4 regions of the Oceanobacillus kimchii X50 genome follow, and region 1 is predicted to be linked to each of the others. Evidence: riboswitches for the same ligand, from Rfam matches in the RefSeq annotation. Region 1 holds a riboswitch; each other region holds the start of a gene.
The links. Region 1 has a riboswitch for S-adenosylmethionine ahead of C794_RS14940 (carboxymuconolactone decarboxylase family protein). Riboswitches for the same ligand answer to the same signal wherever they lie in the genome.
Positions count from the first base shown of each region.

Region 2: it holds a riboswitch for S-adenosylmethionine, as region 1 does, so the genes downstream of both, C794_RS18120 (iron-containing alcohol dehydrogenase family protein) here and C794_RS14940 (carboxymuconolactone decarboxylase family protein) in region 1, are expected to answer to the same signal.
Region 3: it holds a riboswitch for S-adenosylmethionine, as region 1 does, so the genes downstream of both, C794_RS16470 (O-acetylhomoserine aminocarboxypropyltransferase/cysteine synthase family protein) here and C794_RS14940 (carboxymuconolactone decarboxylase family protein) in region 1, are expected to answer to the same signal.
Region 4: it holds a riboswitch for S-adenosylmethionine, as region 1 does, so the genes downstream of both, C794_RS06945 (Fur-regulated basic protein FbpA) here and C794_RS14940 (carboxymuconolactone decarboxylase family protein) in region 1, are expected to answer to the same signal.

Region 1 is NZ_CM001792.1:2,868,346-2,876,673, reverse strand. Features, by position in the region: gene C794_RS14965 (CdaR family transcriptional regulator) at 1-590, opposite strand, end outside; gene C794_RS14960 (copper homeostasis protein CutC) at 766-1,449, shown strand; gene C794_RS14950 (catalase) at 1,885-3,342, shown strand; gene C794_RS14945 (hypothetical protein) at 3,512-4,729, opposite strand; SAM riboswitch class I at 5,155-5,263, shown strand; gene C794_RS14940 (carboxymuconolactone decarboxylase family protein) at 5,462-6,130, shown strand; gene C794_RS14935 (LLM class flavin-dependent oxidoreductase) at 6,197-7,567, shown strand; gene C794_RS14925 (sodium:solute symporter family protein) at 7,764-8,328, shown strand, end outside.
Region 2 is NZ_CM001792.1:3,569,827-3,578,154, reverse strand. Features, by position in the region: gene C794_RS18130 (DEAD/DEAH box helicase) at 1-2,567, shown strand, start outside; gene C794_RS20030 (glycoside hydrolase family 84 protein) at 2,744-4,957, opposite strand; SAM riboswitch class I at 5,405-5,524, shown strand; gene C794_RS18120 (iron-containing alcohol dehydrogenase family protein) at 5,633-6,766, shown strand; gene C794_RS18115 (MetQ/NlpA family ABC transporter substrate-binding protein) at 6,763-7,584, shown strand; gene C794_RS18110 (methionine ABC transporter ATP-binding protein) at 7,625-8,328, shown strand, end outside.
Region 3 is NZ_CM001792.1:3,223,230-3,231,557, forward strand. Features, by position in the region: gene cls (cardiolipin synthase) at 1-857, opposite strand, end outside; gene megL (methionine gamma-lyase) at 1,048-2,211, opposite strand; gene rarD (EamA family transporter RarD) at 2,496-3,410, shown strand; SAM riboswitch class I at 3,498-3,607, shown strand; gene C794_RS16470 (O-acetylhomoserine aminocarboxypropyltransferase/cysteine synthase family protein) at 3,712-5,382, shown strand; gene C794_RS16475 (SGNH/GDSL hydrolase family protein) at 5,894-6,823, shown strand; gene C794_RS16480 (YpmS family protein) at 6,835-7,500, shown strand; gene C794_RS16485 (hypothetical protein) at 7,717-8,280, opposite strand.
Region 4 is NZ_CM001792.1:1,300,037-1,308,364, forward strand. Features, by position in the region: gene C794_RS06920 (pectate lyase family protein) at 251-1,249, opposite strand; gene C794_RS20670 (hypothetical protein) at 1,661-1,849, opposite strand; gene C794_RS20375 (IS3 family transposase) at 1,993-2,118, opposite strand; gene C794_RS06925 (CynX/NimT family MFS transporter) at 2,477-3,688, opposite strand; gene C794_RS19770 (hypothetical protein) at 3,888-4,136, opposite strand; gene C794_RS06935 (hypothetical protein) at 4,256-4,555, shown strand; gene C794_RS06940 (HAD-IIIA family hydrolase) at 4,552-5,091, shown strand; SAM riboswitch class I at 5,193-5,293, shown strand; gene C794_RS06945 (Fur-regulated basic protein FbpA) at 5,369-5,569, shown strand; gene C794_RS06950 (hypothetical protein) at 5,659-5,988, opposite strand; gene C794_RS06955 (GNAT family N-acetyltransferase) at 6,115-6,633, shown strand; gene C794_RS06960 (class I SAM-dependent methyltransferase) at 6,647-7,366, shown strand; gene C794_RS06965 (HIT domain-containing protein) at 7,394-7,723, shown strand; gene C794_RS06970 (ZinT family metal-binding protein) at 7,879-8,328, shown strand, end outside.

The DNA.
Region 1 (8,328 bases):
ATATACTCATCTTCTTGATTAAGCCAAGAGTGAATATGTTTTTCTACATCTTTTGTATGTTTTTTATCTAATACTGGTGTAGATATGATAATAACAGCATAGGTTGTTTTGATATCTAGTTTTGCATAGTGTGCTCTTTCTTGAATATATGTTTGATCTTGTTCGGTTCCTAAAAGAATATTAGTGATTTGATTTTGGCGAATTTGTTTATTTTGCTGAATTTCATTTGTTAAAAAAGCCTGTTCTAGCGTAAGTTCTGCACCCATTTGGATTAACTGAGAATAGTCACGGATATCATCTGGATGTCCGGTTATTCCGATTACACCTACAATATTTTCTTGAAAAGTAATAGGTAAATTAATCCCTGGCTGAGAGCTATGCCAATGATTGGTTCTTGAAGTATCAATTTCAATCGTATGTTTTTCTTTAATTACTTGAACGGCTCCATCGTGTAACTGTCCGATTCTAGAAGGTACACCTGAAGCGATGATTGTACCTGTTTGATCCATAATATTTATATTGGCATGTATAATGGACATAGTACGTTTTACGATTTCGTTTGCTAATTGTTCGGTTAAGATGGTCTTCAACTCCTTTTGTTTCTATGTATAGTATAAAGGATTTGTTAGCAATAGAAAGTTTAGTATGAATTATACTATCTACTATAGCCACTTGACAGGATGAATATATTAATTACAGTGAGTTTAATAGAGAATTTTTGATTTTGCCACCATATAGGTGAATTCAAAAGATAGGAGTGACAAAATGTATATCGAAGCAATTGTGCAGACAGTGGAGGAAGCAATACAAGCAGAAAAGTTTGGAGTGGATCGATTAGAGTTAGTGTCTGGGATGAAAGAGGGAGGATTAACTCCTAGTTATGGGACGATAAAAAAAGTTCTAGAACATGTAAATATTCCTGTACAAATAATGGTGAGACCGCATAGTTATCATTTCATTTATACTGCGTGTGAGTTAGACACAATATATGAAGATATTCGAAATATAGTTGAATTAGGTGGGAGAGGAATTGTTTTTGGTGCCTTGCACCGTGACAGTACAATAAACATGGATGCTTTAGAGACGGCAGCAAGTATCTCAGATGAGCTGGATATTACGGTTCATCGTGCTTTTGATGAAGTACCTTCATTAGAAGAAGCTTATTTGTCTATTGCTGAATGTAGTAATGTACAGCGTATTTTAACTTCTGGTGGTTCTTCAAATTGTTTAGAAGGAAAGCAATCATTAAAGAGTTTAGTCGAATTAGCGAATTCCTCTAGAGGGCCAAGCATTTTACCAGGTGGGGGCTTAAATATGGATAATTTCAATGAAATACACTATTTTGTTCAAGCTGACCAGTACCATTTTGGAACCGGTATCCAGACGGATGGGGATTTTTCAAAAGGGTTAGATGCGGAGAAATTACAGGTAGTCAAACGTATTTCATAGACCAATGAATGAACGTGGAAATTACACCTAGATTTACAATAATAGTATCAAAAACCTATGCTCTTTACATATATGCATAGGTTTTATTTTTGCTTCGTTTTCTTTTTTCTCCTATACAATATAAAGTAAATAAAGAGTAATGCTAGAAAAAATCCAATTGCATTGTTTCTGAGACTGCCAAATGTAATACCATCTTTAATAAATATGAAATCTATCAAATAAATGAGAGGAATAATGATGAAGAAATATCCAAAGATAGCTAGGATAAAAAATGGTGCAAAGCGCATCGTTATCAATCTCCTTTTTAAACTATCCCCTTAATCAAATGGATTAAAACAAATATGTTTATCGAATTTATACTCTAAACGTTCTATTTCACTCCTCTGGAACATAATTTGATAAAGGTTTATTTAATTGGTGTTAGGAGGTTACATCATGACTGATGGGAATAACGATGAATTGAAAAATTCTCGTAATTATTCACAGGGGCATGGGAGTCAAGGACCACATGGATATGAAGGAAATGCAGGTGATAAATCCCATACGAATCCTGCTGCTTTTAACTGGGATATTGATCTTCCAGCAGAGATTCATTCACAGACTGTCGGAAAACGTGGACCAATTTTAAAACAGGACAATATTGAGCACGAAACATTACAAACATTTATTCATGAGAAGATAATAGAGAGACCGGTACATGTAAAAGGTTGGGGAGCTTTTGGTTATTTTGAAACATTGTATTCTATGAGTGATTATACAACATTATCTTTCTTGCAGACACCGGGTACAGAAGTGCCGGTATTTGTGCGGTTCTCCTTAGCAGTTAGTACAAAAGGAACCCCAGATACATCCCGTAATGTAAGAGGATTCTCCACTAAATTTTATACAGATAACGGCATATTCGATTTGATATGTAATCATATTCCTGTTTTCTCTGTTCGCGACACAATTCGTTTTCCAGAAGCGATTAAAGCGTTTTTACCATCTCCGGTAGATAACTTAATCGATCCCACACGCTACTGGAATTTTGTGGCACGTGCGCCTGAATCACTTCTCTTTACACTACTTGTTTACTCCAACCTTGGTACAGTGAAAAGTCTACGTCATTTGCCTGGGCATAGTGTAAATACCTATGTTTGGAAAAATGGAGAAGGAAAACGATATTTTGTTAAATACACGTGGGCACCGCTGGCTGGAGAACAGTATATTCGTAACGATGAAGCAGTACGACTAGCGGGAGAGAATCCGGATATTGCAGGACAGGACTTACATGATGTCATTGAAAGAGGGGAGCCAGTTGAATTTGGGTTATATGTACAGATCATGGATCCTGAAGATGCTGCCAATCTACCATATGATCCATTAGACGATACCAAAATATGGGATCAACAACAGTTCCCTTTCCAACCAGTGGGAAGAATGGTATTGAATAGGAATCCTGATAATTATATGGAGCAAGTTGAAAAAGCGGCTTTTTCTCCATCTAATTTACAAGAAGGTGTAGAACTATCAGATGATAAGATGTTACAAGGAAGAGCAAATATTTATTGGGATTCACAACGTTATCGGATAGGTCCTGATTTTCGTAATGTACCAGTTAATCATGAATCTGACTGGTGGCCAGGTAACCTTGTGACAAGTGGTGATGGACGCTATGTTGAAGGTAGGTTAGAGCGATCGGACATCGAAAAACAGGATGATTTCACACAACCTGGTATGTTTTACGATTCTCTATCAGACCAACAACAAGAAGATTTAATTAATAATATGGCAGGCGGATTAACTACTGTATCACCGGAAGTATATAATACTGTTCAGGGTTATATGCAGAAAGCTTCAGAAGACTTAGCGAGAAAGCTGAATAGAGCTGTAACAATGATGAAAGAAGATTAATAATGTAATATAAAATCGTGTCGTTAAAAAATTCAACCGGTTTATTTTGAGTTTTACTTCTCTATTCATATAAGCTCTCTTTTTTTAATTCGGAGGTAGATAGGTTTACAATATAAAAACACCCCCAAGTTAGTTGTTAGAGGTGCAAATTATTAATAATCATTATTACTTACTGTCTTGTCTTTTTATGACCTTCTTCTGCTTCTTCTTGTTCTCTTTGTTCTTTAATCTGTTTATGTCTTTGACGTTGGCGATAACCGTATGTCGAAGATAGAACTACATCCTCATTCTCTAAGGCAGAGCCAAGTGCACCTATAATCGTTGCAATACTAGTAGCTGTCCATGCGATGTACAGATAGCTCGTAAAGTTAATTTCCTCATTTATTTGATTTTCAAGCAATTCTGCTGGAATAAAAATATTAACAGCAAAAGTAAATAAAACGTATAGAATAATATAATACAAACATACAGTTGATAGCAAGGTAAAAACGGTAGTAGCATTATATAATTTTCGAATATAGTCATCTTTACCATCTTGAGGTCGTTCCCACAATTTATGGGCTACTATAATCCAACTTACCATGGACGTAATAGCAATAAAAGTTAGTAAAATCATCCGTGGTAATGAATAATAATCACTCAACTGCCATAGTGTTGGGAAGACCAGCGCGTATGCTCCGGTAGTAAATGCAATCATAATTACTTTCATAAATGCTGGAAAGAGTGACCATGGGCGATTGGCTCGTACCATTCCGGAAATGATTCGTATAGCAATACTCCATTTCCGTGGAACAGTAAAACGAACATCGATATTGCATTCACCATGCGTCTCATGCTCATCAGGTGTTTCTCGTTTAATAGGGGAAATTCTTTCTAAGAAACGTTTTCCGATTAAGCGTGTTGAACTTTTATTCTTCAATTCTTTATAATCTTCATTCATAGATTGAAGATGAAGTTCGGCCTTTTTTCTATCACCATCAGAGCTGCCATAATACATTTCGTTTACTAACTGTAATATGGACTCTCGTAGTCTTTTAATCATCCTTGTTGAGCCCAGACTAGGCATGCTAATTAATGCTATGTTTTCGTCTTGATTTGCTTCTGCAATAATTAGCCGTTTTTCTTTGAATAAAGGTAAATCTGTAAGACAAATTCCAAAGTCCCAGTCGTTTTTTTTCTTCTTATTTTGAGTAGCTTTTAGAATGTCAATAGATTCACCAGTACCTGTAAGTGGGTCTTCAATATATTGAACCTCCCATTCGCAATCATCGTCTACGTAAAACTGTAGTAGATTTGGGAGTTCTTCTTTTAATTTTGCTGCAATATAGTTGGGATAACCTGGAGCTGAAATTAAACCAATACTCCTACTAGTTGAACATGTAGTCATAACTTCACCCTTTTCATTGTGCCAATATTAGTATGTTATTCTGTTTAGCCGAAAAGCAAAGGGTTTAAACTACAATTTTAGGTTAACTTAGTAGATGAACTGGCGACGTATAGAGAATTATAACTTATTAAAACTAGGTAGTTATGGTAGTTTTAAATTGTATTATGAAGGTACATTGTAATACGGTTCCATAAAAGTAGCTATGTTACAGACAAAAGTCTACGTAGTCGAATGGGTGAACATGTAATTTCTTCCGAATCCACAAGTCGAATAAAAGTCTAAGCCAGAATAAATAAAAACATATACAATATAGTCCAATTGGTTTAAATTTTTCATTACATTGAATTAATTGAAAATTAACTATTGACAGTTATTTGCTGGTTCGTTATGCTAATATACAAATCTTACACAACTATATAATATTTTCCTTATCAAGAGTCGGGGGAGGAACCTGGTCCGTTGATCCCGCAGCAACCAGTTACAGTTAAGTAACATGGTGCTCATTCCAGCAAGCTTATGCTTGATAGATGAGAAAAGTGTTTATGCCCACTAAATGAAACTCTTCCTCATCGGAAGGGTTTTTTCTTTTTTCAAAAGGGGAGTGTAAAGAAAAACTGGAACAATGTGACTTTAAATATGACTAAACCAATAAGTTAACTTTATTTAGGAGGCAATAGTTACACAAGCCAAGCAATCGAAATTTTTATTAAAACGAAAAGGAGAGAGTGTATTATGCCAACTACAAAAACAGGGAGTCTTTATAAAAAATCGTATTTCAGTCGTATCCAAGAATTAAAGGAATTTGCACCAGGCGTATTTAATTCGTTCTTTGCCTTCAACAACAAAGCGCTTGAAGAAGGGAAGCTTTCCGTGAAACAAAAAGAATTAATTGCAGTGGCAGTTGCTCACATTACAGGTTGTCCATACTGTATTGAACTCCATGTAGGAAACGTAAAAAACCAAGGTGCTGATAAAGAAGAAGTAACTGAGGCAATATTTGTTGCAACAACATTAAAAGCAGGCTCTTCATTAGCGCACGCAGTAAATGGATTGAATGCATATGACGGAAATGATGATGATGAGTTATATAAAGCTTCCTACTTTAAACGACTACAAGAACTTGGTGAGATAAGTGATGATGCTTTCAAAGCTTTCTTGAAATTTGATGGAGCGGTTTTAAAAGAAGGTAAACTTACATTGAAGGAAAAAGAGTTGATTGCAGTAGCCTCTGCGCATACAACAGGATGTGCTTATTGTATTGACTTGCATACGAAAAATGCAAAGGAAGCTGGAGCCAGTAAAGAAGAGTTATCAGAAGCTATTTTTGTAGCTGTTGCTCTTAAAGCAGGTTCTGCATTAGCGCACAGTGTCAATGCATTAAATGCTTACGATGAAGAGTAGTTTAATAGATTCCCAATGTTAATTAATGTAATTATCTTATTCAGATACTAAAAAGGAGCTGAGCATATGGCAAAACAAATTCATTTTAATGGATTCGTGCAAAATTCACCTTCCCCTCATTCAACGGGGCTTTGGAAACATGAGAAAGATTATGGAATAAATCATAATCGTTTAGGTTACTGGACGGAAATTGCGCAAATTCTAGAACGCGGCAAATTTGACTCGTTATTTATTGCTGATGTATTAGGGACGTACAGTGTTTATGGGAAAAGCCATGACGCAGCGACGAGAGGCGCAGTTCAACTTCCTGCACATGATCCTTTACTTCCTATTACAGCAATGGCCGCAGTTACCGAGCATCTTGGTTTTGCGCCAACAATTTCTACTACCTATGCACAACCCTATGTACTAGCACGTCAGTTATCCACATTGGACCATTTAACAGGAGGAAGAGTTGGATGGAATGTCGTTACTTCCTATTTGGAAAGTGAAGCAGTCAATATGGGGTTAACAGAAAGGTTACCGAAAGAATTGCGTTATAATCGAGCGGATGAATTTTTAGATGTGGTATACAAACTTTGGGAGCGTAGTTGGGATGAGGATGCGGTGATTTATGACCGTGCCAATGATACTTTTGCTAACCCAGAGAAAGTTCGCTTAATTAATCATAGTGGGGAGTTTTTTAATGTGCCAGGACCGCACTTAGTTGAACCCTCGCCGCAACGAACGCCAGTATTATTCCAAGCGGGAGCATCACCAAAGGGAAGAGATTTTGCGGCAAAACATGCAGAGGCAGTTTTTACAAAGCAAACATCTATTGAATCGTTGAAAAATTATTCTTCCGATATTAAGAAACGTGCTCAAGAAAAAGGAAGAAATCCAGATGACGTTAAAATATTCCCATTGATGTTACCAATTGTTGGCTCAACAGAAGCAGAAGCGATTGCGAAGTATGAGGACTTCGTAAACCATATCAGCTATGAAGGTACGGCATCCTTACTATCAGGACATACAGGAATTGATTTTTCAGAGTATAATCCAGATCAATATATTGAAGATATTGAAACAGAAGCAGTACAAGGGAATCTAGACCTGTATACGAAAGACCCATATCGTAAATGGACATTACGTGAAGCAATAAAAAATCATGGACTTGGAAATGGTTGTCCAAAGTTTGTAGGTACTCCAGAACAGATCGCTGATCAAATACAAAAGTGGGCTGTTGAAGGTGATATAGATGGTTTTAATGTTGCATTAGCAACTTCTCCAGATACATTTAGAGATTTTGTAGATCATGTAATACCTATATTACAAGATCGTGGAATCTATCGTACGGAGTATGAAGGAAATACATTACGTGAAAATATATTCGGTAAAGGGAAAAAGCGATTGGCTGAAAATCATGTAGCGAAGCAACCAAGAAAGGTTCATACATAATATTTTTAGGTGTGAACTAGATTAGTAAATTAAAACCATGCCACTTCCGTTGACATGGGTCTATAATTTTACAATCGTTTGAAAAGGAGTGAATAGCAGATGGTCACATATTATTTTATTGGAGTTGTCGTCTTCTGGATAATTGGTTTGATTATCTGGAATAAATTCTACCCAAAAGGAATGGAGGAGGACACGAATGCTGACTGATAATCAAACGACTCTTGCGTGGATCATCGGAGCGTGTCTCTTTGGCTACTTTTTGCTCATTGTTTGGTTTGGTAAGCGAGGAGCTAAATATAGTCGTTCAATGAAGGGTTTTTCCATTGCTAAAGGTAAGGTGAGTCCATGGCTAATTGGAATTAGCTTTGGTGCAACCTATTCTAGCGCTAATTTATTTATTGGTGTGCCTGGATGGGCGTATATGTATGGTACACCTGTACTTTGGTATACTTTAGGGTGTTTTGGAGTCACATGGATTGGCTTATTACTTGTAACAAAAAAGTTTTGGGAACAGGGGCAAAACAATGAAGGTAGTTTAACGCTCCCCCAATGGCTAGGTAATCGATATAATAGTAAAGCTTTACAAGTCATTGTAGCGTTATTAATTCTATTTAACATCTACTATATAGTTGCCCAAAACGTAGGTTTAGCAACAATGTTTGAAACAATTATAGGAATACCATATTATTGGGGAATCTTTTTTGGAGTTACATTAACGATTTTATATATTAGTATGGGTGGAGCATATGCACAACTAATTA
Region 2 (8,328 bases), 700 kb from region 1:
ATTATAAAGCTGTTATAGAACTTGGTCAGCTTTCCAATACAGAAATTAAAATTTCCTACGACATTGCTCGTACACGGCTTCATGCAAAAGCGTATATGTTTAATAGAGACACTGGTTTTACAACAGCATATATAGGTTCTTCAAATCTATCTAATCCTGCGTTGACTTCTGGATTGGAGTGGAATTTGAAAGTAACGGAAAAGGATTCATTTGATATTATACGGAAATTTGAAGCAACATTTGAAAGTTATTGGAATGATGCTGAGTTTAAGTTATTTGATAAAAACAATGAAGTGGATCACCAAATACTTAAGGAAGCATTAAAGAAAAAGGTCGTAATAGAAGAAAATGATATACATTTTAATTTCGATATCCAGCCTTATTTTTATCAGAAGGAAATGCTAGAAAATTTACAAGCAGAAAGAGAAGTATTTGGTAGAAATAAAAATTTACTTGTGGCAGCAACAGGTGTGGGTAAGACGGTTATATCAGCGTTTGACTATAGAAAATTTACAGAAAAACATGATAGGAAAGCTAGATTGCTTTTTGTAGCTCATCGTGAAGAAATATTGAAACAGAGTAGGGATACGTTCCGTGCTATTTTAAAAGATTTCAATTTTGGAGATATGTTAGTGGGTGGTCAAAATCCAACTACCTTAGACCATTTGTTTGTCAGTATTCATAGCTTTAATAGTAAAAAGATTTATGAACATGTATCTAATGATTTTTATGATTTTATAATCGTTGATGAATTTCATCATGCAGCTGCTCAATCCTATCAAAAACTATTAAGTTATTTCGACCCAAAGATTCTTCTAGGATTAACTGCAACTCCAGAAAGAATGGATGGACAAGATATTACGAAGTACTTTGATGGAAAAATTGCTTCAGAAATGCGACTTACAGAAGCGATTAATCGAAAATTGCTTAGTCCCTTTCAATATTTCTGTGTAAGTGATACCGTTGATTTATCTACACTGAAGTGGAGTAGAAAAGGCTATGACATCAGTGAATTAGAGCATGTATATACGAATAACACGAGACGTAGTCAGCAAATTATAAGAAGCTTGAATCAGTATGTAACAGATGTTAGTGAAGTGAAAGGTCTAGGCTTCTGTGTTGGTGTGGAACATGCTGAATATATGGCTACTTACTTTAATAAGCAAGGAATCCCCTCTGTTGCATTGCATGGGTCTTCTGATAAAACAGTTCGAAAATTAGCTCAAGATCAATTAAAAAAAGGTGATATCCGATTTATTTTTGTAGCCGATTTATACAACGAAGGAGTAGATATTCCGGAGGTAAATACTATTCTTTTCTTACGCCCAACTGAAAGCTTAACGGTATTTCTACAGCAATTAGGTCGTGGTTTAAGACTAGCGGAAGGTAAAGAGTGCTTAACTGTATTAGATTTTATTGGCCAAGCACATCTGAATTATAGTTTTGAAGATAAATTTCGATCGCTTATTGGTAGAACTAAACAATCTATTAAACATTACGTAGAAGAAGGTTTCTCTAATTTGCCAAAGGGGAGCTTTATCCAACTAGAGAAACAAGTGAAAGAATATGTATTAAGGAACATAAAATCTACGGCTAATACGAAGACAAACTTAATTAATAAAATGAAGTATTTTGAACAGGATACAGGTCTATCATTAACTTTGGGGAATTTTCTAGAACATTACCATCTATCGCTATATGACTTTTATGGGAAGAGTGGTAACCGCTCTTTTCAGCGTATGATGGTAGAAGCAGGAAATGCAGATGATTTTTATTGTGTGAATGAAGAAAAGATTATTAAACGTCTTCCAAAAATTTTCTATTTAAATTCAAGTAACCTCCTTACATTTTTAATTCGTTTTGTAGATGAACGAGGTGAGCTCGTTGTTGGTGATAAAAATGAAAAGTTAATGTTGAATATGTTTTACTATACATTTTTTCAAAGAGATCCAGCTAAAGAAGGATTCACATCTCTCTATGAGGCACTTCAATCTGTATTAGAAGAAGAATCGATACGAAAGGAGATATTAGAAATACTCAAATTTATCTATCGTTCGATAAAAAATGTAGAGAAAGCAAATGACTTTAATTTTACAACACCTTTAACAGTCCATTCTACTTATTCTAAAGATCAAATAATGGCTGCATTTGGCTATTACAACGAGGAGAAAAGCCCAGCATTCCGTGAAGGAGCGAAATATTTTAAAGAAGAAAATATAGACGTGTTTTTCATTACGCTGAATAAATCAGAAAAAGACTTTTCACCTTCAACCTTATATGAGGATTATGCAATTAATGAGAGACTATTCCATTGGCAATCGCAAAGTATGTTGACGCTTCAAAGCCCGACCGCACAAAGATATATTCACCATCGGGAAAAAAAGAGTCAAATAGCTTTATTTGTTAGGCAATATAAAAAGGAACAGGGCTATACAGCACCATTTACATTCTTAGGTACCTGCGATTACGTGAGTCACTCTGGGGAAAAGCCGATCAGCTTTATATGGAAATTGCGAGAGGAAATGCCACCAGGATTAATAGCTAAAGCGAATAAAACTGTGGTTTAGTTGTGTTTAACTACCTCACACAAGTAGATGTTTACAAGGCTGGGGGTCTACGTAGCTTTTATTTACTCAAGATCTCTGAAATACAGTTATGTATTAACTATTTTAATTCATAATGTAGGTCAATAAAGGTAGTAGCTCAATCGGCCACTACCTCTTTGTTCTTCATAAACCCACGCCTAATTTGTCCATTCTTCAATCAAGACATCAGCAACTTCTGTTAATTGGGCTGCTGCTTGTTGGTCGATCTTTCCTTCTTCTTGGAATGTATCTATTAATTGTTTGAAGGACTCCATATGTTTTACCGCTTTGTTGTAGGATTCTTGTTTTACAAAATGTTCAATGGAAGTCAGATGGGTTTGCAACAAACGTACGTTTTCGCCCTGTTCAATCTTTCCTGCTTCGACATATTGATCGACGAATGCTTTCATCACACCTACATCAATCAATTCTTCTGCTTTTTGGATGACGTGGTCTTCAATATCATTTGTAAATGGTTGTAGTCTTTTACCAGCAGGTATAGCGTAGACGGTATCTTCTTCGTCCACCATTGGGCGTTCATGATTCAAGCTCTGTTCACGTAAAATCGTACCAGATACATAGTGTTCTTTCGCACTTTCTATATCGTCATTCTCCAAGTCTTGATGAAATTGGATGTACTCGATGTCGGCTAGAACCATATCTTGAAGTGCGTGGACAAATGGCTCGAGTTCCTCTTTCAATGCTTCGTTTTTGGATTCTCTTAAAAATTCGTCTCCTGCCTCTGCAATGAGGCTCAGTTCATCTATAAATTCAGGTGCAACATTCCCGAGGGGTTCATCGTTATCGATACGGGACAATGTTTCTTCTAGCAATTCCTTAATATTTTCGCTTTCATCAGCTTCCAGTCCATTCTGCGGCTCTGCATGTGTCATATGTTTGGTGAGCGTATGGAAAGCTTCTGTTGCATCTGGTTCAATATACTTCATGCTGTCTTCCCAGCTTGTTTGAGCATCAAAGGATTCTGTATTCCATGTATAATCCGCAACGGCGAAAATGGCAACCTTTGAGGCCTCGGCTTCCTGCATCGGGTTGGTTACCACTCCTGCAAGATTTTCCACGCCGGGTTCTAGCATGTCTCCTTTTCCAAGGAACACACGAGTCATATCAATGTCATTCACCGGCCAATTTAGCCAAAAAAGTGGATCGCGACGTACCACGCCATTATTATCACGATGTTTAAAGCGGTCGATGGTATATTGCTCGACTGGAGCGACGGTATTTTCCCCTGTCCAAAGAATGTGGATGTTCTCGTCAAAGGCTTCTTCGAGTCTATTTAATTCTTCTCCGCCATCCCAAGCCCAAGCAGAATTATAGGCTGCAGGCGTATATAGTGTATCCCTCACATCACCTTTTTCCTGGGCCCATTCTGAAACAGAATTCATCAGTTCAGCGACATAATCTAATGGCAGCGAACCAACATCGTCACCTAAAACGCCAAACTGTCGTACACCTACGTCGTATAATTGATCGAATTTCGTAAGCATTTTTTCTGTGTTTTCATCGAGTAATGCCATGGCAGCTTCTTCGCCTTCTTCACGGGCAATTTCAGCAACTTCGCCAAGCGGGGAGATGGTCCAAACAAATTGCGTTTTACTATCACGCCCAACTTCTGCCAATTCGCGAATCTCTTCTAACATATCTTCAGGATAGAGTTCTTCCCATTGTTCCCTATGGTATGGATCGTCCTTCGGAGCGAAGACATAGGAATTCGCCTTGAGTTGTCCACCGAATTCCATCAATGATTTACGATCATCATTACTCCAAGGTATGCCGTAATAACCTTCGATAAAACCTCTCACTTTCGTATTCGCATAATCGTTGATTTCTAAGTGTTTAATTTGATTATCAGAACGCTGGCTGAGTATTTTTTCGAGGGAGACAATCCCATAAAATGCAGCATCGGTATCTTTACCAATCACCGTCATCGTATTGTTGCTAATTTCCAATTGGTAAGCATCAATCTGATCAAAGTCCATATTATTCGAATCAAGTGTATTCTCCGCGTTCTTTGCTGCTGGGCCACCAGATTCTACGGTTCCGACAAAAAGAGTAATGGCATCTTTGGAAGGTTCTTCTGTGATTTCCGGTATGGGCAGGTTATTGGTGGCAAATATTTCGGTTACTTTTTTCCTTGTGGCATCATCAATCGTGTCATCATAAACAACTTGAATATCCTTGTTGAGGGTTAGCGCACCTTCCCCGTATTCGACACTCTGGGGTGTTGGGTAGAATTCGTATTCCACTTCCGTACTTTTGCTTTCCGCGTTTATGTGTGAGGTGAACGATACCGTTGTAAAGCTAACGAGCAACATTGCGATAATAGGTGAATACCATAACAGTTGTTTTTTCATTTTCTTTATTCCTTTCTTTTTTGTATTTGTCGTACAAGATCAAAAAGGCGTAAAGGATCGAAAAACTAAATTTGAATGGCTTTCCTGCTTGTCCTGGTTTATTTCTTAGAATTATTGCGGAGAATACACCTCCCGAGGTTTAGAAGCGATAATCCTATTTGTTAAAATGTAATAGGATTATCTGTGACTTCCCTAGATTGTAATAACACGTCCCCCAATGGTTGAATACGATTCCCACTATAATAAAGCGGTCTCATTTATATATGAATCTATCTTAAAAGTTATAATTTCGTGTGTCAATGTTTTTACTGAATTTTAAGAAAATATACTCATTAAAAGGAATAGTAGAGTTTTTTGCTGCCTGTTTACTAAAAAAACCTAACTAACTCTATTGACAATTAGTAAAAACCGTAATAGTATGATAATTAAAATTAAATACGCTAATATCTCTTATTGAGAGTGGCTGAGGGACTGGCCCTGTGACGCCCGGCAACCGTTCATCTTAATTCCAATGATGAATAGGTGCTAAATCCTGCAAAATACGGATAGTATTTTGAGAAATAAGAGAGGTGATGAATGACTTACGTATTGTTATGTTATGCCTCTCGAGTTCAAATCGGGAGGCATTTTTAGTTTCCCAAAAAAATTTACACCATGAGAAAAGAGGAAGGGTTTATGTCCACATCTATTGTTAAAGGAGCTCCTGGTCATTATCGGATTGGCTCTGATGTCTTAGAGGAAATTCCTGTACTCCTTGAAGAATTATCAGTTGACCGTATACAAGTTATCGCAGGGAAGAAATCATGGCAGGCGACAAAGCCGTATTTACCTTATGTATTAGTGGAGCAAGTAGAACCGAATATCATCTTTATCGAAGGTCATACCACGCTAGAAAAAGCAGAGACCATAGCGAATCAGCTTCATCAACATTCTGTGGATGCTGTGATTGGTATTGGCGGCGGGACAGCGCTCGATATTACGAAGGCTGCAGCTGTGAAAGCAGATGTTAAATCGATTTTAATTCCGACGATTGCTGCGACTTGTGCTGCGTGGACACCGCTTAGTGTTTTCTATGACAGCGATGGGGCATTTACACATTATACGGATTTTCCGTTGGCGACCACGCTTGTCTTAGTAGAACCAGCTATCATTGCACATGCCCCAATAGAATATTTAAGGGCGGGGATAGGTGATACACTGGCAAAATTTTATGAAGCAGATGCATTGATCGAGAGTTTTTACCCGAATGAAGAAGCGCCTGTACCAGTGAAAGTTTCGCAATTTTCTGCGGGGATTTGCCGGGATGTACTACTGAAGGATGGAAAGGCTGCACTGGATGCCGCACGCACTAAACAAGTTACGCCTGCATTTATTCGAGTTATCGAGGCGATCATCATCACGGGTGGAATGGTAGGCGGATTTGGCGATAAAGCAGGGAGAATTGCCGGTGCGCATTCGATACATAATGGATTAACGGAAGCAATCGAGGCAAAAAACTTCTTACACGGAGAGCTCGTCGCATACGGAATTCTTGGCCAATTGGCATTCGAAAACAAAGAGGATGAGCTTTTGCGTCTACTCGATTTTTACGATCAATGGCAATTGCCGTCTAGTTTACAAGGAATCGGCATTGATGTAACCAATACGGAGCTCGTGGAGAAAATCATTCAGAAAGCAATTCTGCCGCAAGAGTCGATTCATTTTATGAATAAGGAAGTTACGGCGGAATCATTAGCTGGTGCGTTACAGCAAGTAGAGAAATATAATCAAGCCTATTACACGGAAAAAAGAGGAGAGAAAACATCATGAAAAAAGGATTATTAATAGCGATCGTACTTTTAGCAATATCATTATTGGCTGCGTGTGGCAGTGAGGAATCTAGCGGGTCGGGTCAAGGATTGTACGATGATGAAAAATTAGTCATCGGTGTAACGGCAGGGCCACATGAAGAAATTCTTGAAAAAGTAACGGAACTAGCAGAAGAGGAAGGCATCGAAATCGAGTCAAAGGTGTTCACGGATTATGTTATGCCAAACGTTGCTTTAGCTGAAGGGGAGATTGATTTAAATATCTTCCAAACAGAACCGTATTTTAATGCGTTTAAAGAAGATAGAAACTTAGATTTAGTGAAATCATTTGATACCGTTACTTTCCCGATGGGGATTTATTCATTAGATGTCGATGATGTGTCTGAATTACCTGAGGGATCCACCATCGGACTGCCTAGTGACCCTACAAATAGTGGTCGTGCACTTTTACTATTTGAACAAGCTGGTTTAATTGAGTTGGATTCGGAGACAGGAATTAATTCTACGGTTCGTGACATTGATAAGAATAACGGCAATTATGAATTTGTGGAACTAGATTCTGCGCAGATTGCACGTCAGTTAGAGGAATTGGATGCAGCTGCGATTAATACAAATTTTGCTATCGAAGCCGGATTTACCCCTACGGAAGACTCTATTTATATTGAGCCGAAAGATTCTCCTTACATTAACCATGCTGCGGTGAGGGCAGAAAACGAAGACGATGAAATCATCCAGAAACTAGCAGATATTTATCGTAGTGAAGAAGTCAAAACGTTCATCGAAGAGGAATTTGGCGGATCGCTCATTCCTTCATGGTAAGGGAGTAAGGAAATGAGCGTAACGGAAGGAGCATAAACATATGATTGAATTAACGAACATCACAAAGACTTTTTCAGGAAAACAAGGAGATATTCATGCATTAAAAGATGTTTCTTTATCCGTTGGAAAAGGCGAAATATATGGCGTAATCGGCTATAGTGGCGCCGGGAAGAGTACATTGATTCGTTGTGTGAATTTACTGGAACAGCCGGATCAAGGATCGGTAAAAGTAAATGATGTAGAATTAACCACGTTAAAGGCAGGAAAACTCCGAGACACCAGAAGTCATATCGGGATGATTTTTCAAGGGTTTAATCTATTAAAGACAGCAACTGTCTACGATAATATCGCTATTCCGCTGAAATTAACTGGCCTCGATAAACAGGCAGTAAAGGAAAGGGTGCAGAAATACTTGGATATCGTTGGCTTAGCCGACAAGCATGATGCATACCCGTCAGAGCTCTCCGGTGGGCAAAAACAACGAGTGGCGATTGCCCGAGCATTGTCTCATGAGCCAGAAGTTCTGTTAAGTGATGAAGCGACAAGTGCACTCGATCCAGATACAACAGAGGCGATCCTAGATCTATTATTACGAATAAATAAAGAACTCGGAATTACGATCTTGCTGATTACGCATGAGATGAATGTCATCCAGCGAATTTGCGATCGGGTCGCTGTCATGGAAAATGGCGAAGTGATTGAGGAAGGCAATACTAAAGATATTTTCATTTCACCACAGCAACG
Region 3 (8,328 bases), 350 kb from region 1:
TATGAAATATTATCCCTCGATGCTTGATTCCAATCTAAAATAAAACGGGTTTGCATACTTTGTACCGCATCCCCTATTACACGAAGATGAGTATCTCTCCAATAACCAAATTTCTTATTAATCCCTAAATATTCATCCCCTACATTAAAGCCACCTAAATATCCAATATATCCATCAATAATAGCTAGTTTACGGTGATTTCGATAATTAATTTTAAAATTAACTATAAATCGAGATGGAAAAAATGCTTCGACCATCACTCCAGCTTTTTTCAATCGTTTTATATAACTGCTTTTTAACGACCTTGAACCCATATCATCGTACAGGACTCTCACTTCTACACCTTCATTTACTTTTTTAATCAACATATCAGCAAGTCGATTTCCTAAACCATCACTTCGCATAATATAGTATTGAATATGTACATGTTTTTTCGCATTTTCAATATCCTCTAACAAAGCATCAAACTTCGATTGACCATCTGTAAAAATATCGACGCCATTATTTTGCGTATAAATTGCTTCATCATTTTTCAAATGTAAATATACGAGATCCTTATGTTCGATAAGGTCTGGTTGGTTAAATTCAAATTGATTTTCTTCTAAAAGCCTTAATTGAGATTGGACTGTTGTTTTTACACCTAGCCGACTCTTCTTATCCCACGAAAAAATCTTCCTATTACTAATTGGCTTTCCAAATATCAAATAAAGAAAGAAACCGAGGATTGGTATAAATAAAAGGACCATCACCCATGCCCAAGAGGACGTAGGGTCTTTACGTTCAAGAAAAATAATAGAAATAGCTAATGCAATATTAAGAATAAATGTTAGTCCTAATAACAAAGAAGTTATTCCCATAGCCATTGCCCCCTAACTAAACAAACACTATACTTTCTAATAATAGCACAGAATTGCTTTTCTAGATAATACCTCTAAGTTCTTTACTGCTCTTTATCTTATATATTGTTCCCAAGTCGATACACATTAAAAAAGAAGTATCTACCAACATTTAAGTCAGTAGAATACTTCTTAAATTGTTATACCCAATTTAAATGTTATCAAGTGCTTGTTGAATATCTTCCCAAATGTCTTCCCATGCTTCAATTCCAACCGAAAGCCTTAATAAGGATTCAGTTATTCCCATCTTTGCTCGTTCCTCAACCGGAATAACGGCATGTGTCATAGAAGCTGGATGTTCCATTAATGATTCCGCATCTCCTAAGCTAACAGCTATTTTTATAAAGTTAAGATTATTTAATACTTGTTGCGCTTCTTTCTTTCCACCTTTGACTTCAAACGCAAGGACGCCTCCTGCGAACTTCATTTGTTTATTGGCAATCTCAACATTAGAAAAATCAGGATCACCAGGATAATAAACGTTTTTTACTGCTTTGTGTAATTTTAGTTGTTGAACTATTTTTTCTGCATTACTACTATGTCTATCCATTCGTATTGGTAATGTTTTTAGTCCTCGAATCAATAGCCACGCATCAAAGGGAGACAAAACTCCCCCAATATCTTTTTGCGTAGTTAAGGCAATTGTATCCATTATCTCTTTTTTTCCAACTGCAAGCCCCGCAATTACATCACCATGCCCCCCAATATACTTCGTAGCACTATGAATGACAAAATCACATCCTAATTCTAACGGCCGCTGTAAATATGGGGACGAAAAAGTATTATCAACTACTACTGGCAGTCGATATTTCTTAGCTACATTCACAACTAATTCTAAGTCAATTACTTGCATGGTAGGATTAATGGGCGTTTCTACATAAATTAATGCAGTATCTTTGGTTATCTGGTCTTCCAATTCCTTTTCGGATAACATAGTGGAGTAATCGGTTCTAATGTTATACTTTTCTTCCATCATAGATAACAAACCATACGTACAGCCATATAATCCTGAAGAGCAAATAATGTGATCATTGGCTTTTGTTAATGCAAGTAAAATAGCGGATACGGCTGCCATCCCAGATGAAAAAGCTAATCCTCGCTCTCCACCTTCTAATGCTGCAATCCTCTCCTCCAAAATGCGTACAGTTGGATTACCTAAACGTGAATAAATATACCCTTCCTCTTCTGCAGCAAACCGTGCTTGCCCCTGTTCTGCTGAGTCAAATGTATATGTTGATGTTTGGAATATTGGAGGTGTCAAGCTCCCAAGCATCTGTGTTGAATCGTAACCTTCATGGATAACTGACGTTTCCATATGTTTATATGACTTTTTTTTCACCAAAATCCCCCTCTTTTATATTGGTTTTCCACCCTAATTAATAATAAAAAAGCTGAACACCAGCATTCGTGTCCGTCCAAGCTCTTGTACAGTCTTATTTAGTTTTTACAGACGATTAATCATCGTCAAATACAATAATAAAGTATTTACAACATTTATGAAAGCGTTTTCTTTATCATGAATTCAAATAATTGATTCTCTTCAAAAATCCATCTATTATTAGATAAAACTCAATGTACTTATAGAAAGAAGGAAAAAATATGGGGAATAAATCATCATTTCAGCAAGGTATGATTCTTGCATTTAGTGCATACTTACTCTGGGGATTTCTACCAATCTATTGGAAACAAATTGACACAATTGAAGCAGGAACTATTCTTGCACACCGTATTATTTGGAGTTGTGTATTTATGATTTTCCTTGTAATGGTGTCTGGAAAATGGCGGGCTTTTGTACATACGATAAAGCATATGAAGCAAGATCGAAAAAAAATCATTTCCATCACCTTAGCATCGATTGTAATTACACTAAATTGGTTTTTGTTTATATTTGCCGTCAACGGAGGACACGTTCTACAAGCTAGTTTAGGCTACTATATTAATCCAATTTTAAGTATATTATTGGGATTAATCATTCTAAAAGAACCATCAACCAAAGCGCAGATATTCTCATTTATTCTTGCTGGAGCAGCAGTAATTTATCTTACATTAGGGTATGGGATCTTCCCATGGATATCGATATTTTTAGCTGCTTCTTTCGCCATTTATGGTTTCATCAAGAAGACCCTAGATCTCAGTGCAATGTTTGGGCTTACGTTAGAAACACTTGTTATGACACCATTTGCATTATTATATATATGGTTAGCTCCTCAAGCACAAGGATTTTCATTAAATCCTATCTTGACCGTGGAAAATCTATTTTTAATAGGTGGAGGCATTGTTACTGCTATTCCTTTGCTTCTATTTGCTGCGGGGGCAAGAAGAATACCGCTCGCTTCTGTTGGATTCTTACAGTATGTTGCACCGACTGTGATGTTCTTTCTTGGCGTATTTCTATATAAAGAATCCTTTACTACTCACCATATGATCACATTTTTATTTATTTGGTTAGCACTAGCAATTTATATGTATAGCTTATATAAACAATTACCCCGCAAGCGAGGGAAAAAGCATTGATTATATGAATTTTAAAATAATTATAAATTTACTGTTGACAATCAATAAGAAAACAAGATATACTTTATAACAATTTAATAAGCAAATCTCTTATCAAGAGTGGTGGAGGGAATAGGCCCTGCGAAACCCGGCAACCTGTGGCAATTTTGCTATTGAAAGGTGCTAAATCCTACAGACAATTGTCTGGAAGATAAGAGGAGGTTCGGTTTTATAAAGACAAAGTCCTCTTCTTATGAAGGGGGCTTTTTTTTTAATCCTTCTCTTATTACTTTAAAAATAATAATTTCAAGGAGGAAATACGATGTCTAAATTTCAATCATTACAAGCAGAAACTATCTTACTTCATGGTGGGCAAGAACCAGATCCATCAACTGGATCACGTGCAGTTCCAATATATCAAACTACATCCTATGTGTTTCGAGATACCGAACATGCACAAAATTTATTTGGTTTAGCAGAACCAGGAAATATTTATTCACGTATTATGAACCCAACTGTAGATGCTTTCGAACAACGAATTACTCAACTAGAAGATGGTATTGGCGCTGTTGCTACATCATCCGGTATGGCTGCGATTACGTTAGCAATTCTTAATATTGCTGGTTCTGGAGATGAAATTGTTGCAGATAGCAACTTATACGGAGGTACATTCAATCTATTTGCTAATACCCTTCCACGTTACGGAATTAATGTAAAATTTGTAGATGGTACAGATCCTCAAGCAATTGAAGATGCTATTACAGAAAAGACAAAGGCAGTTTTTGGTGAAATTATAACCAACCCTAGCCTCTATGTATTTGATGTTGAAAAAGTTGCTGAAGTAGCACATAAGCATGGTGTACCGTTAATTATTGATAATACCTTTGCTACACCTTATGTAACAAAGCCATTAACTTGGGGTGCAGATATTGTTGTTCATTCCGCAACTAAATGGATTGGGGGGCATGGAACAACCATTGGTGGTGTTGTCGTCGATAGTGGTCGGTTTGATTGGAATAACCAACGTTTCCCGGACTTTGTAAAACCTGATGAAAGTTATAATGGGTTAAAATACGTTGATCTTGGTGCGGAGGCATATATTACAAAGCTTCGAGTGCAGTTATTGCGTGATATTGGAGCATCCCTTAGCCCACAAAATGCCTTTCTGTTACTGCAAGGATTAGAAACATTACACTTACGCATTAAACGACATACGGATAATGCATTACAATTAGCAAACTATTTACAAGCACATCCAGCTGTCGAATGGGTGAATTATCCAGGATTAGAAGAGCATCCATCTCACGAACTGGCAGGTAAATATTTAAAACAAAGCTTCGGATCTATTATTACTTTCGGAATATCTGGTGGTAGAGAAGCAGGTCGAACATTAATAGATAATGTTTCATTATGGTCACATGTTGCAAATGTAGGAGATGCCAAATCTCTCATTATTCATCCGGCATCTACCACTCATCAACAATTAAACGAAGATGACTTAGCATTAAGTGGTGTAACAGAAGAATTAGTACGATTATCCGTAGGTCTTGAGTCTATCGATGATATTATCGCTGATCTTGACCAAGCAATTGAAAAGGCTACTGGTAAATCACGTACAAATAAACCATCTCAAGAGGAAGTTGCAGTACAATGGTTACTTCAATCTCCATTTGATCGAAGCAATGGAGTGAGAAAAAAAGTAATAGCTACGCTTCAAATAGACCAAGATCAAATAGCACCGCTTAAAACACTAGGATATGAAATATTGCCGGTGACATCTTTAAGTGATCTTAATACAGAAGTTGATGCTATTTGGATTGATGAGACAATACCGTCTATCGAAGGAGTAGTACCTACAAATACGATTGTTTTTGCATCGGATAATCAATCTGCGCAATTAAAAAATAATATTGTGATAACCAATCAATCTCCAGCAAAAATCGCTCTACAACTTCGTAATGGTCAAGAGACGAAACAACCAATCAAATTATAATTAGCTCTAAAATGTGTTTATGTTTCATTTTATAAGGGTATTAAAATATATATAAGATAAGGAGCCTTCCATAATGAAGGCTTTTTTTTTTGAAAAGATAAGAGTATAAAAATTGGGAATTCCAATCGTTCATAGAAAGATAAGGCCACTTCTAGCTCCATCGACCAGCAACGGCGACTTCACGAAATTGCCCTACGAAGACTGCCGAATGGCGTGGTCGCACTTATACCCTTGGGTGAAAGTCATCATCGGTTGTCACCTTACCGTGTCCTTTATCTTAAAGAAAAAAGGAAGTTCGACCATTGTCGAACCATCCTTAAAAAAAAAGGGAGACACTCGCTACGTTGCTAAACGGTCGCTTGTGCTTTTATTCCTATAAATTGTTGGTTTAGGTTATCAATAAATGGATTAAACTATTATTATAAAAATCCATCTACTCCAGCCTTCTTCATAGACAAATCCATTTACTAATTCATAATATATAAGAAAAGAACTGCATAGGTGTGATTACATGAAAAACAAGAAAAAGATTATGATCTACAGCGGATTGGTTGCGTTAGTACTTCTTATTATAATTGGATTTATCTACCAATCTCAAGATCCATTTAAGCATCTTTCCTCCGACCAAATAGAGAAAGAAACAGCACTACAAAAACAAGTAGATCAAAATAAATCAAACAATCAACAAGACAATACGAATGACGAAACAGCTAATGAGAATGCAGAAGCCGAAGAAACATCAGGAAATTCCTTCCCCAAAGTTATCAATGAAGCTGTTCAGGGAACGATGAACTTCTTATCTACAGATGAAACACAAATCGTTGCTGTTGGTGATTCATTAACTCAGGGTGTTGGTGATGAAACCGAGCAAGGCGGTTATGTTGGCATTCTTGATAGAACAATAAATAGTACTGGATATAGTGCTGAATTTGATAACTTCGGAAAACGAGGTAACCGAACAGATCAACTGCTAGAAAGATTACGAAATGAACAAAATTTGATTGATGCCATTCAAGAATCAGATATTGCTTTAGTAACTATTGGTGCAAACGACATTATGCAAGTGGTTAAGGAAAATATCACAAGCTTAGATATTAATGATTTTCAAGTAGAACAAGTTCATTATGAGCAAAGGCTCCAAGATATTTTCACTGAAATCCGGGAAATTAATCCCGATTCTTATATTTATTTAGTAGGGATTTATAATCCTTTTAAAAATTACTTTGAAGACATCCAAGAGCTTGATATGATCGTTAGTGACTGGAATGATACTGGAATCAGCATTACAGACGAATATGAAAATAGTACTTTTATACCAATTGAAGATTTATTTAATGATACAAATAATATTAACCTATATGCCGACGACAATTTCCACCCGAACTACGAAGGGTATTATAGAATTGCTGAACGAGTATTAAATTATATGTCAATTAGATAAGGATGAACATAATGAGAGAACGATTAAGAAGACTAAAAAAGATAAACAAGTGGAAAAAACTTTTCATAGGGTTATTTACCTTAAATATACTTTTGATAATTATCGTTCTTTCCCTCATCTTTTGGCCTGTATCGAATAATGAATACCCATCCTCAAATGATATAAATGAACAAGAAAGTTCCGAGTTTATTATTCGTACAACAAAACAAAATTTAAATAGTTTAGTAAATGCATATATCGAAAAATTACTTGAAGGGACAAATCATCATTATCGAATAGCACTTGAAGAAGATGTACATTTAATGGGAGAATTACCTGTATTCTCTTCCACGGTTCCTTTATCAGTTAGACTTGAACCACTAGTCCAACCGAACGGAGATCTGATACTCAAACAAAAATCAATATCTGTAGGTTTATTAGAGCTTCCGAACAAAAAAATTATGGAATATATGGGAAGATACTTACCAATGCCAGAATGGGTTACGATTAACCCAGAAGAGCAAGAAATCTATGTTGCAGTTACGGATATGGATATACAAGGAAACTTTCATGTATCTGTAGAAAACATTGATTTAGAGGCTAATAATATAGCACTTAAATTGAATGTGCCGTATGAAACACTTGGTATTCAACAACTAAACTCAGAATCATTACGAGGGCTTTATGAGGAAGACTAACCATTTATGCGTGCGATAGTGGATAGCCTGATTATTATAAAGCCACAGTGGAGACATTCTTCTCCTATATACTAAGCTTCATCATAATCTTGAAGTCTGGATATTCCTGCACGTCACATGCAGAATAAGACATAATAAAAAAGAACCTATGTTTTGGATAATCTATACCCCTTATATCACATTCTACACATAGGTTCTTTTTCTAATAAAATAATATTATAAAATAGATAATGAGTGCTTTTCTATATTCTTTTTTAAACCGCAGTAATCATCTAACGTTCCTTCGTATAATAGTTCAATACCTTGTAGTTCACGTAAATCAGATGGTGTGGTAAAATAAGGAGGCTTTTGGAACTTAAAAGATGAGATATGTTGTAGTACTGTTGCTACAAATTGAGAACAGAAATATGCTGATTTTCGATTAATTCTAATATGAAGCATTACTCCAAACAAACCAATAAAATTATAACGATATATATTTTGATTATTTTCTATATCTCTTATATGTTTTTTTATACTAAGATAATCTTCATTAGACACTTGAAAACGATAAATAGCACAAGGCGAATATCGCATAAATGGATTTCTAATATCTTCCTTTACGAAACCACCAATAAACGGATTATTAGGTTGTTTTCTCCCAAAACTGTATAATTCGGTTAATTCTTCATCAAATCCTATGGATACATGATTTAAAGGTTTTTTCGTATACAAATTTATCGCTCTCGAAAGATAACTCCCCGTGTCTGTAAATAGTAAATATACCGTCCTTTCACACATTCCTCTTACCCCCTTTTGCTTAGGACGCATCTCTTTGTATTACTATAT
Region 4 (8,328 bases), 1.6 Mb from region 1:
GGATATTCATTTTAAAATATAAACAACAAGGCGTTACGATGAACAAAATTCAACCAATCTATCATAGAGTTAAAGAGTGAGTCAATTGATTTTCTAACTGCCCTGGATAGTTACACTTAGTTGTACAGATTAGTTAAGGTCAGTTTAAAGAACAAATTGTCCAGTTACACCTTTACAATAAACACCCCAAAAGTTAGATTTTCACTCTAACTTTTGGGGTGCACTACATAACTGGACCTTTTTTGTATCCTTAAGGCTGAACTATTCCAACACCCGCAAACTGAGAAACCATTGCTTTGACATCTTGTACAGGAGTTAAATTGTAATTATAGGATACAGTGTAAGTGGTTGTTGAAGTAGTTGGCTGACTTCCTGTGCTATTTATATACAAGTTGTTGGAAACATTCCAATAGCCAGGTTCGTCGCTGTACCAATAACCTAAAGGATCCTTAGAATTTTCGAAGACATTATTTTCTACAAGCAATTCTGCACCCATCCGTGCATTAATACCGGTATCAATGATCCCTTCGAAATAATTATTGTAAAGGTGCCCTTCTCCATAACGGAAAGCAGGAACACGTGAATTCAAATTTTGAAAATGGTTATGATGGAAAGTGATGTTACGATCTCCATCATCACTATCGGAAGAGCCCATTAACATCGCTTTCCAGCTGTCATGGACATAGTTCCAGGAGAAGGTAATATTATGTGCATTTTTCTTTACATCAAATAACCCGTCATAATAATCTTTGTCCACATTTAAATCTGCATATAGCTCATTATGGTCTACCCAGATATTATTAGATGGTCCTTCAATACTAATAGCGTCTTTATCACCAGCTCTTACTTCGTGAATTGTGAGATTTCGAATGATCACATTATCTGCCCGCCATACTTTAATGCCGATACCGTCAAATTCGCCATTCGTTCCAACTCCAACAATCGATACATCGGAAACATCTTTGATATTGATTTTACTATCCGAAGTATTATCAGGTGTGATCGTTCCATCTACATAAATTTTTAATGGAGTGTTATCGTCTTTATCCTTTAAGGCTTGAATGATTTGGTCACCAGTGGAAACAGTTACAGTATCTCCTCCTTCACCGCCGGTTGTGCCACCATCAAATGTAGCAAACCCGGTCATACTGAAATCAGGAGTACTCGCAGAGACAGACTGAAAAGACAAACCTAAAGACAATATAACAATAAGACTTAATAAAAAGATTTTTACATTTTTTCTAATCAATTCTTCCACACCCTTTTAAGATTTTATATTTAGTCTGCTTATCCACAAAGTCCTACATCATCCCTCCTTTTTAAAATAATATCTAAACCTTATCACGAAAACGCTTACTTAAAAATAATCATTTATTCATATATTAAACATTCTGGTTAGTTTATACTAAATAAAATCCAATAAATACAGACTATATTTACTATAAAAAATAGCTAATTACCTCGTTTTTTAAAATTTATTATTTGTTATAGAAAGTATATTTTTAGAGAATCTAATACAATGATTATAGATTTTGTCTTTGATTAATATTTTTTTTCACAGTAATTTACTAATTATAAAAATGAGAGAATAAATTAACTCTGGACACAGTCTCATTGGGTTTTACACCCGCTATTTTAATTGGCCAATAAGAGAGAAAAATTAAAAGAATCGTTGATTACGGTCATTGAAGAAGTCGTTATTCAAGAAGTATTTAAAATAATATTGACCATCTGTACTAAGTAATGCTACTGCATTAGTGGATGATTTGTAAGTTACACCTGTAAAATCAGTAATTTCTTCACCTTTAACATTTGTCCCCCTTTGACAACGCGGTGGCTGAAGCGACATTCAAAAAGATCAAAACAGAATTTGTATATATACAGTTAAGATAGTAAGAAACATACTAGGTATTTTTCAAAGAAAAAATAAGCATTGGTATGTCAACACTAAAATGGACAAAAAATTATAGGGGTAGATGAGATGTTTAAATTTCACTTTAAATAACCTAGCGTTCCATGAATTCGAATGTTATTACACCAATGAAAATAATCATTAAGTTCAAGAACAAGATGTTCAAGAGAAGTGAAATGAGCTCCGTCCATAGTAGTATGCTTCAGTTATTAATATAAGTTTACAAGCCCTCATTTTATCTGTCCGATTTAGTGTAGCTTATCCAAAGGTACCTCATAGGCGAGATGAGTGCCCGGAATTAGAGGGTGCAGGAAAGTATGGTAACTCATAGGCGAGATGAACGCCCAGAATCAGAAGGAATAGAGAAATAAGGTACCTCATAAGCGAGATGAGTGCCCGAAATCAGAAGGGTCAAAGCAGAATGGTAGCTAATAGACAAGATGAGCGCCCGGAATTAGACGTTACATGGAAATCTGGTAGCTCATTGATTGGTAGGGTGATAATCCGTTTGCTTAAGTAAAAGAACTACCTTCCGCTTCAAAGGAAGGTAGTTCCATTCATTATTTATTCAAATTTAATCTTTTCGTTTTTCCCCGCGATGGTTCCGAGTATTGCTATACATAAAGCAACAATCATTAAAATAACCAAAGGAATAGTCCATCCATTGGTCCATTCTGAGATGAAACCAAGTAGTAATGGTCCAAGTGCAGCGACCATATAGCCGACCGATTGTGCCATACTTGATAGTTGTGAAGATTGAGCCACTGTTTCTGTACGAAGAACAAAAAACATCATCGCTAAACTAAATGCTGTCCCGGCACCGACTCCAGTTAACAATAAGAAAGCTATAATTAAGTTAGTTGATGATGTAAATGTTATTCCAAACAGTCCACTAAAAAATAGAAGTCCTGCGATACATCCAATTATTCGTTGATCATTCATTTTCCCTGCAATGATTGGCGCGACAAATGTCGTTGGAATAATTCCCATCTGTAAAATTGCAATAAACCAACCTGCGTCACTTTCAGAAAATCCTTTTGCTAATAAGATATCTGGAAGCCAAGTAAACAGACTATACGGAATGAATGATTGAAAACCCATAAAGAATGTTACTGCCCAAGCTATTTTCGACTTGAATAATGCAGTAGGAGGTTGGCTCTTTACATCTACAAACACCTTTTTCCGTGATGAACGAATCATGGGTAGTCGTAATAATAATATAATTACGGCAATCAAGGAAATGACGCTCCATACTTGCATTGCGTTGCGCCAATCCAATGAAGGAAAGGAAGTAATAGGGACAGATATTCCTGAAGCCAGCGCTCCAAATAAATTCATGGTTACAGAATAAATACCAGTCATAAGTCCGATACGATATGGGAAGCTTGATTTGATTAGTCCTGGCATTAGTACATTTCCCACCGATATTGCTATCCCCAGAAGCAGTGTGCCGAATAGCAACATGGATATATCACCAATTGATCGAATATATATACCTATGGATAATACTACCATTGCCATTAATAACGTAATTTCCATTCCTAGTTTTCTAGATAGAGTAGGAACAAATGAAGAAAAAATTCCAAATGCTATTAAAGGTAATGTGTTAATTAAACCGATCATGGCATTTGTTACCTCTAATTCATTTCTAAATATTGGAATTAATGGGCCAACGGAAGTGATGGGGGACCGTAGTGTTGAAGCTATGAAAAGAATCGCTAAAATTAATAGAAATGTATAATAACGCTGTTTTGTCGAATTTGAAATACGTTGCATGGTGTTTCTCCTTATGATTAATCTTCGTTAGCTAATATATCAAAGGTTAATTATACATAAATTGATCATAAGGAGAAAGATAATAATTATTGATTATTTATTCTGAGTTTTAAAGGATTTAATCCAAAAGGTAACCAAACACATATTACAACTTATGGTAAGTATGGGGCAATGACTAACATGATGATAGAAATTGATATTAAAAAAGTACTAACTGTTTTTGAAAATTTAAATTTTTATCACTTTTATAAAATCCAGAGAATTGTAATTTGTTCCGATATAATACAAAAATAGAAATAATGATACCAATACCAGCAATTAATCCTCCATAATAATTATCTAATTGAATACCGATGGATGAATAGATAAACATAATAGCTTTATTGAAAATAAATCCCAATAGACCAAAAATTATGAGTATCCGGATGATTTCTAAAGTGAATTTCATTTTCGGCTCTCCTTAAATAGCTATAAAGTTCTACAATAATCTAAATTGAGTATTTATTAAAATTTTGCGTCTATTATAAATAAATCTACGTCTATTTAATAAAAGGGGGAAAACTAGCAATGGCACTATTGAATCTAGCAAGTGTAATATTAGGGATAATAGCATTAATTCTTCCCGTTATCAATCTATTATCCACACATAAACATAAATTGAAAAAAATTATTCTAATGTTAGTAAGTCTAAGTGCATGTTCTATTGCAATATGTTTTCAGTTATTTTATCAGCATCACCTCGTGAAAATTCAGGATTGGTCAGCTTTAATGGATGTTTCAGGTAGCACAGTTTTGATATCTGCAATACTATTGGCTTTAACGGTTACTTTAAATATTTCTTCCATTTTTGGGATGAGGGAGTCATGATAAACAAAAAGCTTGAAGCAGTGTTTTTAGATAGGGATGGAACCATTGGTGGAGATGATAAGGTACATTATCCAGATGACTTTAAGTTGTTTACGAATTCGAAAAAGAATATAGATTATCTTAAACAATTTGTTCAAGTGTTTTCATTTACCAATCAACCAGGTATTTCATTGGGAGAGGCGAGTAAAGAAGATTTCTATAAAGAATTAATGGGATTTGGTTTTGATGATGTATTTCTATGTCCACATCATCATAAAGAAGGCTGTAAATGCCGAAAACCTAGTACTGGTATGTTAAAAGAAGCTACTTATAAATATCAGTTAAATTTAAATAACTGTGTTGTAATTGGCGATAGATGGAGTGATATGGTAGCAGCTTCCAAAACAAATTCAGTAAAGATATTAGTAAAAACAGGGGCAGGAATGTCAACGCTTCATGACCATTTTGAAAAACTAAAAGAAATTGAACTTGATTTTGTTGCAGAGAATCTTACAGAAGCAGTAAACTGGATTAGTAATCGATATCACCTATCATAGAAAAATGAATGAAACAAATCAATTTATGATATATAGATTGCAGAATTAAATCGCAGTAGACAAATCGGATTAATGAGTTTATAATTAAGTTTATAAAAATATACTTATCAAGAGAGGTGGAGGGACTGGCCCGTTGAAACCTCAGCAACAGAGTGCATCTGTCTGTGCTAAATCCTGCAAGCATTAGCTTGAAAGATAAGTTGAGGTTATCGTAATATACAAATTCTCTCTTCTTATCTTTGCCATGATCATACTTATAGAAGAGGAGGATTTAAATATGGCTTTCTGGAATGAAGATGAATCAGAAAGAAGAAAAAACGAATTAATTGAGAAATTAATTGCATCTAATCATTTTAAAAAAGGGAACAAACATCTTTATGAGCTTACTACCGCAGAGTTAGAATACGAATACTTTAAGCTTCAATTTAATGATCACCCACATGCTGGTAAAAGTGCCATTCATTGGGAGAATTTTTAACTTTATATTTTGATACAAACTTTATCCTCGCATTTGCGAGGTTTTTTTATTCCATTTTTACATCAAATGTATTACTCATAGCAAATTACTTAATTATCAATTACTTTTACATAGATAGTGTCTATTCCGACTGGCGGACCAATCTCTCTGACTTCTCCAGTAAATCCGACTTCAACTTTATCACTTACTTCAAAAGTAATTTCTTCTTCTACAGATAAATCAACAGTTACTTGATTTCCAGAATTTAAAATTGACCCTTTAGTTACTTTAACAATAGCAATATCATTGTTTATCGTCTGTATATTTCCAATAAGGCTATCCTGAGTTTTAAATTTGGCATTTCGAATGTTATTAATAGAAGTGCTATCACAAGAACTGGAAAATACTAACATAAATATTATACTGATGTAATTTATCATTATTCTAAAAATCTTCATATACAATCACACCCCTAATTGATATTATATATTATTAAATGAATGAGAATTATGTATTTTTCTGAATTGAATGATAAAATGGAGTGTAGTCTGTTGGAGGTGACTGGTATGCAAATAAACTTTAAATCAATACATAGTGAAGAGGATGTTAACTTAATTTCCACATTATATAGTAAAGTTTGGAGACAAGATTCTGAAGGGATATTCCAACGAATAAAGAAACATATGGACTATGATGGTTTTCAAGGGCATATGATTCTATCGGAAGAAAATAAGTTAATTGGTTTTGCTTATGGTTATTTTTCATTGAAAGGTCAATATTACCATGATCTTATTGCTAATCATCTGAATCAACAGGAGTATCAAGATTGGTTCTCCAACTGCTATGAAGTTGTTGAAATAATCGTGGACTCATATTATCGAAAGTTAGGATATGGAAGAGAATTATTAGACAGTCTGTTAAAAGGTGCCAAAACAACTACAGCAATTTTGACAACACAACAAGATAATATGACTGCTATACAATTTTATAAGAACCAGCATTGGGAACTAGTAAAAGAGCAATTTTATCCAAATGAAGATGGAAAAGCATTTGTGATTTTCGGTAAGAGACTAAAAAGACAGTAAAGCGAGGTAATATATGATTCCGCTAGTTTATGATCAATTAAATAGGTTTGGTGAAGACGATACATTTTTTCTTTCCCTATTAAAAGAGATAAAAGGGAAAAATCTAGCTGATCTAGGTTGTGGAACAGGAAGGCTCACCTTACATTTTGCTAAAGCAGGATTTGATATAACCGCAATCGATCCAAATAAAGAAGCAATTGAGCTTGCTAAGACGAAACAAACATCCAATCAAGTTGAATGGATTATTGGAGATAGTGGGGATCTAAAGACAAACACATATGATGTGGTGATTATGACTGCAAATGTTGCGCAAGTGTTTCTTACAGATGTGGATTGGGAGCAAGTAACAAGTGATGTTTTTCGTTCATTGAAAGAAGGCGGTTCTTTCATATTTGATACACGTAATCCAAAGGCTGAAGTGTGGAAAAAATGGATGGCAGATAAAACACCCGATGTTGCAACACATCCTAAGACAGGAGAAGAATTAGAAATTTGGACCGAATACGATGGAATGGACGAAAAACAAATATTTACGTTCTATGAAACTGTAAAAAGTGTTAAGTCTGGAGAGGTTATCCAACGTGAAAAACTGCAATTGCGATTTCGTAATCAAAAAGAAGTAAAGGTTGCCTTAGAAAAATCAGGATTTTCTGATGTTAAATGTTATGGAGATTGGGAATTAAAAGAGGCAAGTGAAGAATCATCATCATTTATCTTCTATGGTACAAAATAATGATCAGAAAATATGGAGGGGGAGTATATGATGGAAGATTTTTATTGTGATGAAGTTTTAAGTGGTAATACGTTAGTGGAGAAGGTCGTGGAAACAGAAAATGTATTAGCGTACCATCATACAAATCCATATTGGCCCACTCATATAGTTGCCATCCCGAAAGTTCATATTGACTCTCTTCTTTCTTTGGAAGAAAAAGATAATGATTTATTATTGGAGTTGTTTTTTGTAATCAAGCAGGTTGCAACTATGGTAAAGGAAGAAGATGGCGCGTGTCGTGTCATTACAAACCTAGGTAATTATCAAGATTCAAAACACCTTCATTGGCATATAATATCTGGAAAGAAATTTAGATAATAATTGTTTAGTTTAAAAAAAACGAAAGTCTCAGGTAGAGACTTTTTTTATTTTATTTAAAAATTATCTTGACGGTCATATAACTGCTATGTATAATTTAAATCGTAATCATTACGAGTCGTAACTGTTACGATTTAATAAAGGAGAGAATCATTATGAGAAAAATATGGGGAAAGAGATTTAGTGTTCTATTACTAAGTCTACTATTTATAATGGGCTGTCAATCAGCAGATGATAATTCCGAAGAAGGAGCAAATGCTGAAGAAGAAAATGATCATAATCATGAGGTAGAGATTGGAGATGCACCAGAAAAAGTAAATATTAATGGAGTATCTGATCATTATCATACAGGTGATTTAATCAAATTAACTGCAGAGCTTGAAGAAGATAGTGAATTTGATCATTGGCATTGGTACATAAGAGATTCATCCAGTGATGAATGGGAAGCAGTACCAGAATTAGATGATACGAAATTTTTTGGTGATGCGGAAACTGATGGACAACAAATTATAGCAGTATTGTTTAATGATAATCATGAACCTTATGCTCAATCAGAAGTTATAGAAGTTGTAATAGATGATCACGGGCATGGACATAGTCATGCG